3 regions of the Stutzerimonas sp. VN223-3 genome follow, and region 1 is predicted to be linked to each of the others. Evidence: predicted binding sites of a transcription regulator. Region 1 holds the regulator's gene; each other region holds the start of a gene.

Region 1 (3,276 bases):
CCTGGCCTGTCAGGTCCTGAAAATCCTGGGCCAGCATTATTTCGCTGAGATTTTGCGACAGCTGACTGCCATCGTTCATGGTGCGCTGGAGGAATTGATCGATGCGCTTGACCAGATCGCGGAACTGCTCGGCATTCATGTCACGGCGCATGAAGCGCTGCCAATCAGCGGTCAGGCTCTGGGCTTCATAGCTTACGTAGTTCACTAAAGGCGCTGACTCTTCGACCAGATCCATAGTGCGATTGGCCGCTTTCTCGGTCATTTCCACGACATACGAAAGCCGGTCGGTAGCGTCAGTGATCGGTGACGGGTCACCGCCAGTGGCGCACGTATCCATCTCCAGCTTTACGATGGCGTTATGCAGCTCGCGGGTGAGCTTGCCGACTTCCTGATAGAGCCCGTGACTACGGGCCTGGTTGAGCTCATTGAACATCTGCGCCGCTTCATCGAAGCGGCCCTGCTGCAGACTTTCGATCAGCTGAGGTGCATGAGCCCTCAGAGTCGCTTCGAACTCTGCCAGGCTTTGTTCTGCTTGCGTCATAGTGCCCTCGCGGCGTTACTTCAGCCGTTGACGCGCTCGAAGATTTTTTCAATCTTTTCTTTGAGCACTTGAGCCGTGAATGGCTTGACCACATAACCGTTTACGCCTGCCTGCGCGGCCTCGATAATCTGGTCGCGCTTCGCTTCGGCGGTGACCATCAACACCGGAAGGTGCTTCAGGCGATCGTCGGCGCGCACAGCTCGAAGCAGATCGATGCCGCTCATCCCGGGCATGTTCCAATCGGTGACGAGGAAGTCGAAACTCCCGCTCTTTAACATGGGCAGCGCGGTCGTGCCGTCATCCGCCTCAGCGGTATTGGTGAAGCCCAGATCGCGCAGCAGATTCTTAATGATCCGTCTCATGGTCGAGAAGTCATCGACGATGAGAATTTTCATGTTCTTGTCCAAGTACACCTCCGTAATCCCGAAATCCCCAGAACCTGCTCACGGTCTGTTGCGGGCCTCATGAATGAAGCTCGTAAGGGCCTCTAATGCTTTTTTTGCGAACCGGCCGTTAACGGGCGCGCCACTCACCAAGGCGAGCACGCAGGCGCGCCGCGCACTGACTATGCAACTGGCTCACCCGTGATTCGCTGACGCCCAACACCTGGCCGATCTCCTTCAGATTCAACTCTTCGTCGTAATACAACGAAAGCACCAGCTTTTCACGTTCGGGCAGGTTTCCGATGGCCTCGGCCAGCGCCTGTTGAAAACGCTCGTCTTCAAGATCCCGGGACGGCTCCGGATGCGCACTGGCGGCATCCTCCCCAAATTCCCCATGTTCGCCTTCCTGAAGTAAATCATCGAAGCTGAACAAGCGACTACCCAAGGTGTCGCCCAGAATGCCGTAGTACTCATCGAGACTCAATTTAAGTTCGGCCGCAACTTCTTGATCTTTAGCGTCGCGGCCTGTTTTGGCTTCAATTGCCCGAATCGCTTCGCTGACCATGCGCGAGTTACGGTGAACCGAACGCGGTGCCCAGTCGCCCTTACGGACCTCGTCGAGCATCGCGCCACGAATGCGAATTCCAGCGTAAGTCTCGAAGCTCGCGCCTTTGCCGGAATCGTATTTTTTTGACGCCTCCAGTAGACCGATCATGCCCGCCTGCATCAGGTCATCCACCTGCACACTCGCCGGCAAACGCGCCAGGAGGTGATAAGCGATGCGTTTGACTAACGGTGCGTATTGATCGATGAGCTGATACTGCGAGTCTTTTGCCTGAGCTTTGTTGTAATACATACCGAGTCCAGCCACTGTCAGTCGTTAGGCTCTGTGGCGGGCCTGACAAGGCGCTCCACAAAGAACTCCAGATGGCCCCGCGGCGTTGCCGGCAGCGGCCAGGTATCGATCTTCTGCGCGATGGCCTTGAACGCCAGCGAACACTTAGCTCGCGGATAGGCCTCGTAGACGGCACGTTGTTTCTGTACTGCCTTGCGCACCGCCTCGTCGTAAGGAATCGCGCCGACGTACTGCAGCGCCACGTCGAGGAACCGCTCGGTCACTTTGGTCAGCTTGGCGAACAGGTTCCGGCCTTCCTGCGGAGCGTGTGCCATGTTAGCCAGCACACGAAAGCGACTGATGCCGTAGTCGCGATTGAGCAGCTTGATCAACGCATAGGCATCGGTAATGGACGTCGGCTCGTCAGTCACGACTAGCAGCACTTCCTGCGCGGCGCGAACGAAACTCACGACGCCATCGCCAATACCCGCTGCGGTGTCGATAATCAGCACGTCGATATCGTGACCAATGTCGCTAAACGCCTGTATCAGCCCGGAGTGCTGCAACGTGGATAGCTGCACCATGCTCTGGGTTCCCGAAGCCGCGGGCACTATGCGAATGCCGCCCGGCCCCTGAATCAGCACATCACGCAGATCGCATTCGCCAGCAATGACGTCGGCCAACGTGCGCTTGGTAGCCAACCCTAGCAGCACGTCGACATTGGCCAGCCCAAGGTCGGCATCAAGCAACACCACCCGGCGACCGAGGTCGGCCAGCGCCAGCGCCAGATTGACCGACACATTGGTCTTGCCGACGCCACCCTTGCCGCCAGTCACGGCAATAACCTGTACGGGATGAATACCCATTTTCAAACGCCTATATCTTGCTGGGGCCCTGAGGCCATCGATGCGTTCAGCCCGAACGCGTCTTCTTTGTCTGTGTCACGGAGCAAAGCGTTCATCCGACCTTCCGTGAAGAACCGTTGTACAGCCCGGAGAACATATCGGCCATGGTCTCTTCGCTGGGAGTCTCTTCGGACTGCAGGCTTACCGCACGGCTGACCAGCTGATGGCTGCGCGGCAGATGCAGATCATCTGGGATGCGCGGCCCATCGGCGAGGTACGCGATGGGCAAATGCTGGCTGATCGTGAGACCAAGCACATCACCCAGGCTTCCCGCCTCATCCAGTTTAGTCAGAATGCAGCCAGCCAGCCCACAGCGGCGATAGTTATGCCATGTCGCTTTGAGCACCTGGCTCTGACTGGTTGCCGGCAGCACCAGATAATTCTTCGATTTGATACCACGATCAGCCAGCGCTTCGAGCTGCATACGCATCATCGGGTCGCCCGCAGGCAAACCGGCGGTATCGACGAGAATCAGGCGCTTGCGGGCCAACGGCTCCAGCGTCTTGCTCAGCGGCTGGCTGGGGTCTATCTGAATGACCGGTACATCGAGGATGCGACCAAGGGTCTTCAACTGCTCCTGTGCACCGATGCGGTAGTTGTCCATGCTCGCCA
Region 2 (3,276 bases), on a different contig from region 1:
GCGGCGCCGACACCGCCCTGGAGCCGCCCGATCATCTGCTCGATTTCTTCGGTGGACTGCTGGGTGCGTTTGGCCAGGCTGCGCACTTCATCAGCGACCACAGCGAAACCACGCCCCTGTTCGCCGGCGCGTGCGGCCTCGATTGCGGCATTGAGCGCCAGCAGGTTGGTCTGCTCAGCGACACCTTTGATTACATCCAGTACCTGGCTGATGGCCTTGCTGTCACTGGCCAGCTGATTGATCACGCTGACCGATTGCTCGATCTCAGCGGCCAATCGCTCGATGCCGCCAACCTGCGCCTCGACCAGGCTGCGACCGCTAACCGTTTCTTCATTGACGCTCTGCGCGCTGCCGACCGCCGCTTCGGCGCTGGTGGCGACTCCCTGTGCGGTTGCTGACATCTGGTTCATCGCAGTAGCGACCTGCTCGATTTGTCCGCGCTGCTCGGACACCGTCTGGTTGCTTTCGCCCGAGACGGTTTCGACGCGTGAAGCTTGACGTTCCACCTCACCGACCGTCTGACCAACCCGCTCGATCAGATCACGTATCTTAGCCACGGTCTCGTTGAATACCTGACCCAGCTCACCCAACTCATCACGGCTTTGCACTTGGAAACGCGCGGTCATGTCGCCAGCAGCAACGCGGTCCATGGTTGCACCAAGGCTCTTCAGCGACGCGCGAGTGGACATGTAGAAGGCGCTGTAAAGATAGACCACAAGCACGAACACCAGGACTAGCGCGGTGAGCAGCGAGATCATCAGCAGGCGTTTCTGCTCCAGACGCTGCTCCAATTCACCGTCCAGGAAGCCGAGAATCGAATCGTTGAGTGCGTAGGTCTTCGCCATCTCGGCGCTGATCAGGTCGTAAAAATTCTCCCACGGATGATCCAGCGCTTCGGCCATGATCACTTGGTCTTGAAAGATATCGCTGCTGATCTTCAGAGAATCGCGGCTAGCGGCAGTGTAGCTTTCAAGCTGGCGCTGCGCGGAGGCGCTGCTGCCCAGCACGTCCTGCAGTTGGGCGCCGTATTGAGCCTGTTGCTTTTCCAGTTCGAGGAGCAGTTCGTCCAGCTTGTTGCTGGCGTCGGAGTTCAGGTAGCCCTGGCCAAAGGTGTAGGAGCCGATCGCCCTGCCCTCGCCGAGGATGGCCGTGATCGAGGGCGTGACCGAGGTCAGCAGTTCGGCGAGCATCCGCACATCGCGCTGGCTGTCCTGACTCAAGCCGGACTGACTGGCAATCAGCTTGATCATCACCTGCGCCTTGCCCAGCAACGCACGCGCCATGGCGGCCTTAGCCTGCAGCGATTGCTGCGCCTGCGCCTCGCGCAGGGCCGCGTCGAGCTCATCTCGGCGGGTGTTGAATTCGGCGACCTGTTCGGGGTTGTCGCTGACTGGCACCAGGCTTTGCATCCGCGACGACAACTCTCGTTCAGCGTCCGCCAGCCGGGTCACCAGCGCCTGGACTTCACCGGTCTGACCGATGATACCCTCGATTTCGACCAGGTCTTTCCAGTCCTCCATCTCGCGTCGCAGCTGCAATGCGGTACCCAGCAGCTCGAGGCTTTGCAGCTCCGTGCGGGTGCCCACGAACTCCCGGTACGAGTCGCGTACCAAATAGAAATTAGTCAGCAACATAGGAACGAAGAAAAGGACGCTGATCAGACTGAACTTCATTCCGAAGCTCAGGCGATTCATCAATGCGATAGCGGGATACAACAGGCTTTTCAAAAGACGTCTCCCAGTTTCTTGTTGTATTGCTGGCAACATCGATGGCTGCAGCAGGGCTCGTCAAAGAGGTGGCACGAGAAAACTTATACTGGATATCGGTCGCGGGTTATGTAACTTAAGGTAATGGCAGGATGGTGGCCCGACAAGTGGCAGAAGGCTCGCCGATTCCGGCATATCCACGGCATTTATACGATCAGCGGCGGTTGCCGGAACGCTGCGAGGCAGGAACACAATCGGCCGAAAGATCTGTCCGTGATCGCTAAAGAAGAATGATCCAAAGAGCGATGGCCGCGTACCAAAGCATGCGCGTGCGCACCAGCAGGGCCGCGAGACTGTCGAGTCGGGCGAGGCCCGCTTCACCTTCGAAGGCGTCGCTCAGATCGGCCGCAGCCGGGCCTACATCCGCCAGCAGCTGCCTGGCGGGAATCTCCCAGTGCAGCAAGTCATGCAGCAACGCGCGATTGACCGCGACGAAGTTGCCAACCAGCCCGAAGCTGGCAAGCAGGACCCGCACGGGCAACCAGTCGAAGGCGTGCAGTAGCTGCCCGGCCCGCTCGCGCAGGGCTTCGCTCCGGGCGTGCTCGACGGTTAATGAAAGCAGGCGGTAGGCCAGTGCGGCCATGGGCCCAAGCAGCACATACCAGAAGATCACAGCAAAAAAACCTTGGTGGCTGCGCCAAAGCAGTTGCGCTTCTACAGCTCGCAGCAGGCTTGGCGCGTCCGACGCATTGATGCCCAGATCGCGCTCGGCCACCAACGCGGCCGCCTCACCATCGTCACGCCGCCAGGCATCGCGGAACGGCCCGAGCTCGCGCTTGCTTTGTCCGCGACCAAGGCTGTAAAGCAGCACTAGTAGATGCAGAGGCAAGCTGAGCCAGCCGTAGGCCAATGGCTTGAGCGCGATCAACAACAAGCCGAGCAGCAGGATCGGCAGCAGCACCGCCACCAGCAGGCTCAGCCATGGTTTGGACGCCAGCGCAGGGCGACTTTCGATCCGTCGCAGCAGATGCAGCCAAGGACCATCCTGCTGCACATCTCGCCGCCAATCGGTGAGTTTGTCGATCAGCAGTACCAGCAACACCACGAGAAAAATCATCTATCTATCCTTCTGGGCAGTCCCACGCAACGATCGCCGTCGCGCGCAGGCGCTGCCAATCGAATGCTGGTCCCGGGTCGGTCTTGCGTCCCGGAGCGATGTCGCTGTGGCCACAGACCCGATCCGGCGTGATCGCCGGGTAGGCTTGCTGCAGCAGGTGGCAGAGCTGGATCAGGCTTTCGTACTGAGCCTCGCTGAATGGCGCGTCATCGGTGCCCTCCAATTCGATGCCAAGGGAAAAATCGTTGCAACTGTCGCGCCCGTCGAAGCGCGACATGCCTGCGTGCCAAGCACGATCCAGGCAGGAGACAAACTGGGTGATGGCGCCATCACGTTCGATGAGGAAATGCGCCGACACCTGCAGGGTCGCGATTTCTTCGAAGAAAGGGTGCTCTTCGGTGGGCAGGCAGTTCTGAAAAAACTGCTGAACCTTGCCAGTCCCGAAACAACCGG
Region 3 (3,276 bases), 340 kb from region 1:
GATCGCGTTGTCATTGTGGGTTCCACTGCGGCGCTGATCGCCGGCGCTCTGCTTACCGGTCTAGCCTCAAGCCGCAAGCTGACGCCAACTAAGCGTCACTGCCTAGGCATGCAGCGCGGCGTCATGCCAGTTTGAAGCGTGTGACCAGCCCGTTCAGGTCGACCGCCAGTCGCGCAAGTTCTTGGCTGGCAGTACTGGTCTGGTGGGCACCGGCCGACGTCTGCATGGCCAAGTCGCGGATGTTCACCAAGTTTCGGTCGACTTCGCGGGCAACCTGAGCTTGTTCCTCCGACGCACTTGCAATGACCAGGTTGCGCTCGGTGATCTGGCTGAAGGCTTCTGTAATCTGCTGCAGCGCTTCGCCAGCGGCGCGCGCGATAGTCAGGGTTTCCTGAGCACGCCGGTTGCTGATCTGCATGGACGACATGGCTTGGTCGGTGCCCTGTTGGGTGCCGACGATCATCTGCTCGATCTCTTGGGTAGATTGCTGGGTCCGGTGCGCCAGCGCCCGAACTTCATCGGCCACTACGGCGAATCCGCGACCGGCTTCACCCGCCCGCGCCGCTTCAATGGCGGCATTGAGCGCCAGCAGATTCGTTTGATCGGCAATGGCGCGGATCACGTCGAGCACCGAGCTGATGCCACGCACCCGCTCGGCCAACTGAGTAACCTGCTCAACGGTTTCGCCGGCGCTGTTTGCCACGTCATTGATAGAGGTGATGGTCTGGTCGACTTGCTGACGCCCGTGCCCTGCCGTGCGGTCGGCGTCGCGTGAAGCCTCAGATGTCGCGGTGGCATTTCCAGCCACTTCGTCCACCGCCGCGGTCATCTCGTTCACGGCCGTCGCGGCCTGCTCGATTTCCTGATTCTGCTGCAAAAGCACTTTGGTTGAATTCTCGGTCACTGCGTTGAGCTCTTCAGCGGCCGAGGCGAGCTGCATCGACGAATCGACGATGCGCTGGATAGTGCCTTTGAGGCTTTGCTGCATGCCATGCAGTGCACCGAGCAGACGGGCCGGCTCATCATCACCGTTGACCTGGATTGGATAAGTGAGGTCACCTTGGGCAACCGCCTCAGCCGCCTTCACAGCCTCGCTCAGCGGCGCAACGATGCTGCGCGTGAACAGGTACGCCAGCAGAATGGTCAGTGCAACGGCTACGCCCATCGACGCAAACACACCAATGTTGGAGTGTTCGTATTGGGATTGGGACAGCGCAGCGAACGCTTCGGCATTGGCATTGTTGATCTTCACCAACGTCTTGAGCTGCGCGCCCAGTTTGATAGAGAGCTCTGTGTATTCACCGCCTAACAGTGACCGCACGCTTTCGACATCGCCAGAGCCGGAGACTTCGACCAGCCGCTTGTGGATGCCGATGTAGTCTTGCAGGGCCTGCTCGAAGAGATTGAACTGAGACTTCTCGGCATCGGTGACAACGAGCTTGGAATACGCCTTTACCAACGTGTCGAGCTCCGCTACCAGCTCATCGCCGCGGGCGATGGTGCTGCGCAACTGCTCGGCCTCGCGATCGACCAGAATGCGGAAGGAAATGATCCGCAGACGTAGCATGGCTTCGCTGATCGAACCTAGCGACACGAAGCTGGGCAGCGTGTTGTCCATGACCTCGACCGTAGTCGCGCGGATGCTTTTCATCTGGCTCTGGGCGAATAGCCCAAGAATGATTACGAGCAATGCCACTGCAGAAAAGCCGAGCACAGCGCGAGGGCCGACCTTCAGGCGTCTTATCAACATGGGGAAACCCTCTATTTGTCTGGATCAGCCCAACGGCACCTGCCGACTTGGGAGTAACGCTATCGGCATCGAGCGCCTATCCATTACAAATAATCGGCCAATCGGTGTTCGTATTATCCGAAGGTGCCATTCCGTTTAATCGAAGCCAGAGCCGAGAGGGCCGAGAGCCGGGCCATTCCGCGGTTTGATGGGAAGGATCGCATCTGAGGCTGAGCATCATGACAATGCCTTATAGGCTCAGAGATCTCGTACGCGGTGCAGTAAATTGCCTCCCGCCCTAGCGCGTCTATTCCGCACGCTCCAGCGCCGTATGCAGCACGCTGCGACTCGCGTCGAGCACCTCACGCTGGGTCTCTTCGCTGGCCAGCATGCGCGCCACGACCAATGCGCCAACGCATTGCGCAATCAGCGCCCAGGCCAATTGGCCATCCCCCAGGGCGCTTGCCCAGGCCTGTTGCAACGTAGACAGCCAGTGCTCGGCCTCCTCCCGCACTTGAATATCGGCACGGGCAATCTCCGCGCCGAGCGCCGGGATCGCGCAGCCAGCCTCCGGGTTATGCAGATGGGCCAGGCTCAGGTAGCTGTCCAGACAGCGCTCTAGCGTCTGCCGGGTCAAGCCGCCTTCGCGGGCAAGGATTGGGCTTTGCGACAGCTCACGGCGCACCACTTCGGTAAACAGATCGTTCTTGGAGGGGAAGTGGCTGTAGAAAGCGCCCCCGGTCAGGCCGATGGCTTTCATCAGGCCATCCACACCGGTGGTAGCGAAGCCGCCGCGCTTGGCGATGGCGCCGCTGCTTTCGACCAAACGCTGTCGGGTCTCTTGCTTGTGGCTGGAGGAATAACGCATGCAGCACAACCTCGTGAGTGTCGCTTGACGATGAGCCGAGCGTAACATAACGTTCGTTTACCTAACGATCGTTTAGCAAGAGAGCGAGCCCATGGATAACAACAATCGCGTCGCCCTGGTTATCGGTGCCGGAGATTCCACCGGCGGTGCCATTGCGCGGCGTTTTGCCCGTGAGGGATACATCGCCTGCGTCACCCGACGCAGCGCCGACAAGCTGCAACCGCTGGTCGATCAGATAATCACCGAAGGCGGTCGCGCTCACGGCTTCGCCTCCGATGCACGCAAGGAGGACGATGTCGCCCAGTTGATCGAGACCATCGAGCGCGATATCGGCGCGATCGAGGTGATGGTGTTCAACATCGGTGCGAACGTGCCCTGCAGCATTCTCGAAGAGACTGCCCGCAAGTATTTCAAGATTTGGGAAATGGCCTGCTTCGCCGGCTTTCTCACTAGCCAGGCGGTGGCCAAGCGAATGGTCGCGCACGGGCGCGGCACCATCCTTTTTACCGGCGCCACGGCCGGGCTTCGCGGTTCCGCCGGTTTCGCCGCGTTCGCGGGCGCCAAGCACGGCATTCGCGCGTTGGCGCAGAGCATGGCGCGCGAATTGGGCCCGATGAACATTCACGTCGCCCACGTGGTGGTCGATGGCGCCATCGATACCGACTTCATCCGCGACAGC

Evidence for each region. The regulator FliA, encoded in region 1, starts transcription of late flagellar genes. The targets are predictions, from matches to a motif close to CTAAAGTTTNNNNNNNNNNNGCCGNTAA.
Region 2: the regulator FliA is predicted to act here: its motif matches at 1,820-1,847, upstream of D7241_RS14840 (methyl-accepting chemotaxis protein).
Region 3: the regulator FliA is predicted to act here: its motif matches at 1,810-1,837, upstream of D7241_RS02180 (methyl-accepting chemotaxis protein).

Annotation. Positions count from the first base shown of each region.
Region 1 is NZ_RBEC01000001.1:805,027-808,302, reverse strand. It holds gene D7241_RS03745 (protein phosphatase CheZ) at 1-541, opposite strand, end outside; gene D7241_RS03740 (chemotaxis response regulator CheY) at 562-936, opposite strand; gene fliA (RNA polymerase sigma factor FliA) at 1,055-1,780, opposite strand; gene fleN (flagellar synthesis regulator FleN) at 1,798-2,625, opposite strand; gene flhF (flagellar biosynthesis protein FlhF) at 2,717-3,276, opposite strand, start outside.
Region 2 is NZ_RBEC01000002.1:1,344,981-1,348,256, reverse strand. It holds gene D7241_RS14840 (methyl-accepting chemotaxis protein) at 1-1,727, opposite strand, end outside; gene ampE (regulatory signaling modulator protein AmpE) at 1,987-2,823, opposite strand; gene ampD (1,6-anhydro-N-acetylmuramyl-L-alanine amidase AmpD) at 2,828-3,276, opposite strand, start outside.
Region 3 is NZ_RBEC01000001.1:469,696-472,971, reverse strand. It holds gene D7241_RS02180 (methyl-accepting chemotaxis protein) at 122-1,750, opposite strand; gene D7241_RS02175 (TetR/AcrR family transcriptional regulator) at 2,037-2,597, opposite strand; gene D7241_RS02170 (SDR family oxidoreductase) at 2,689-3,276, shown strand, end outside.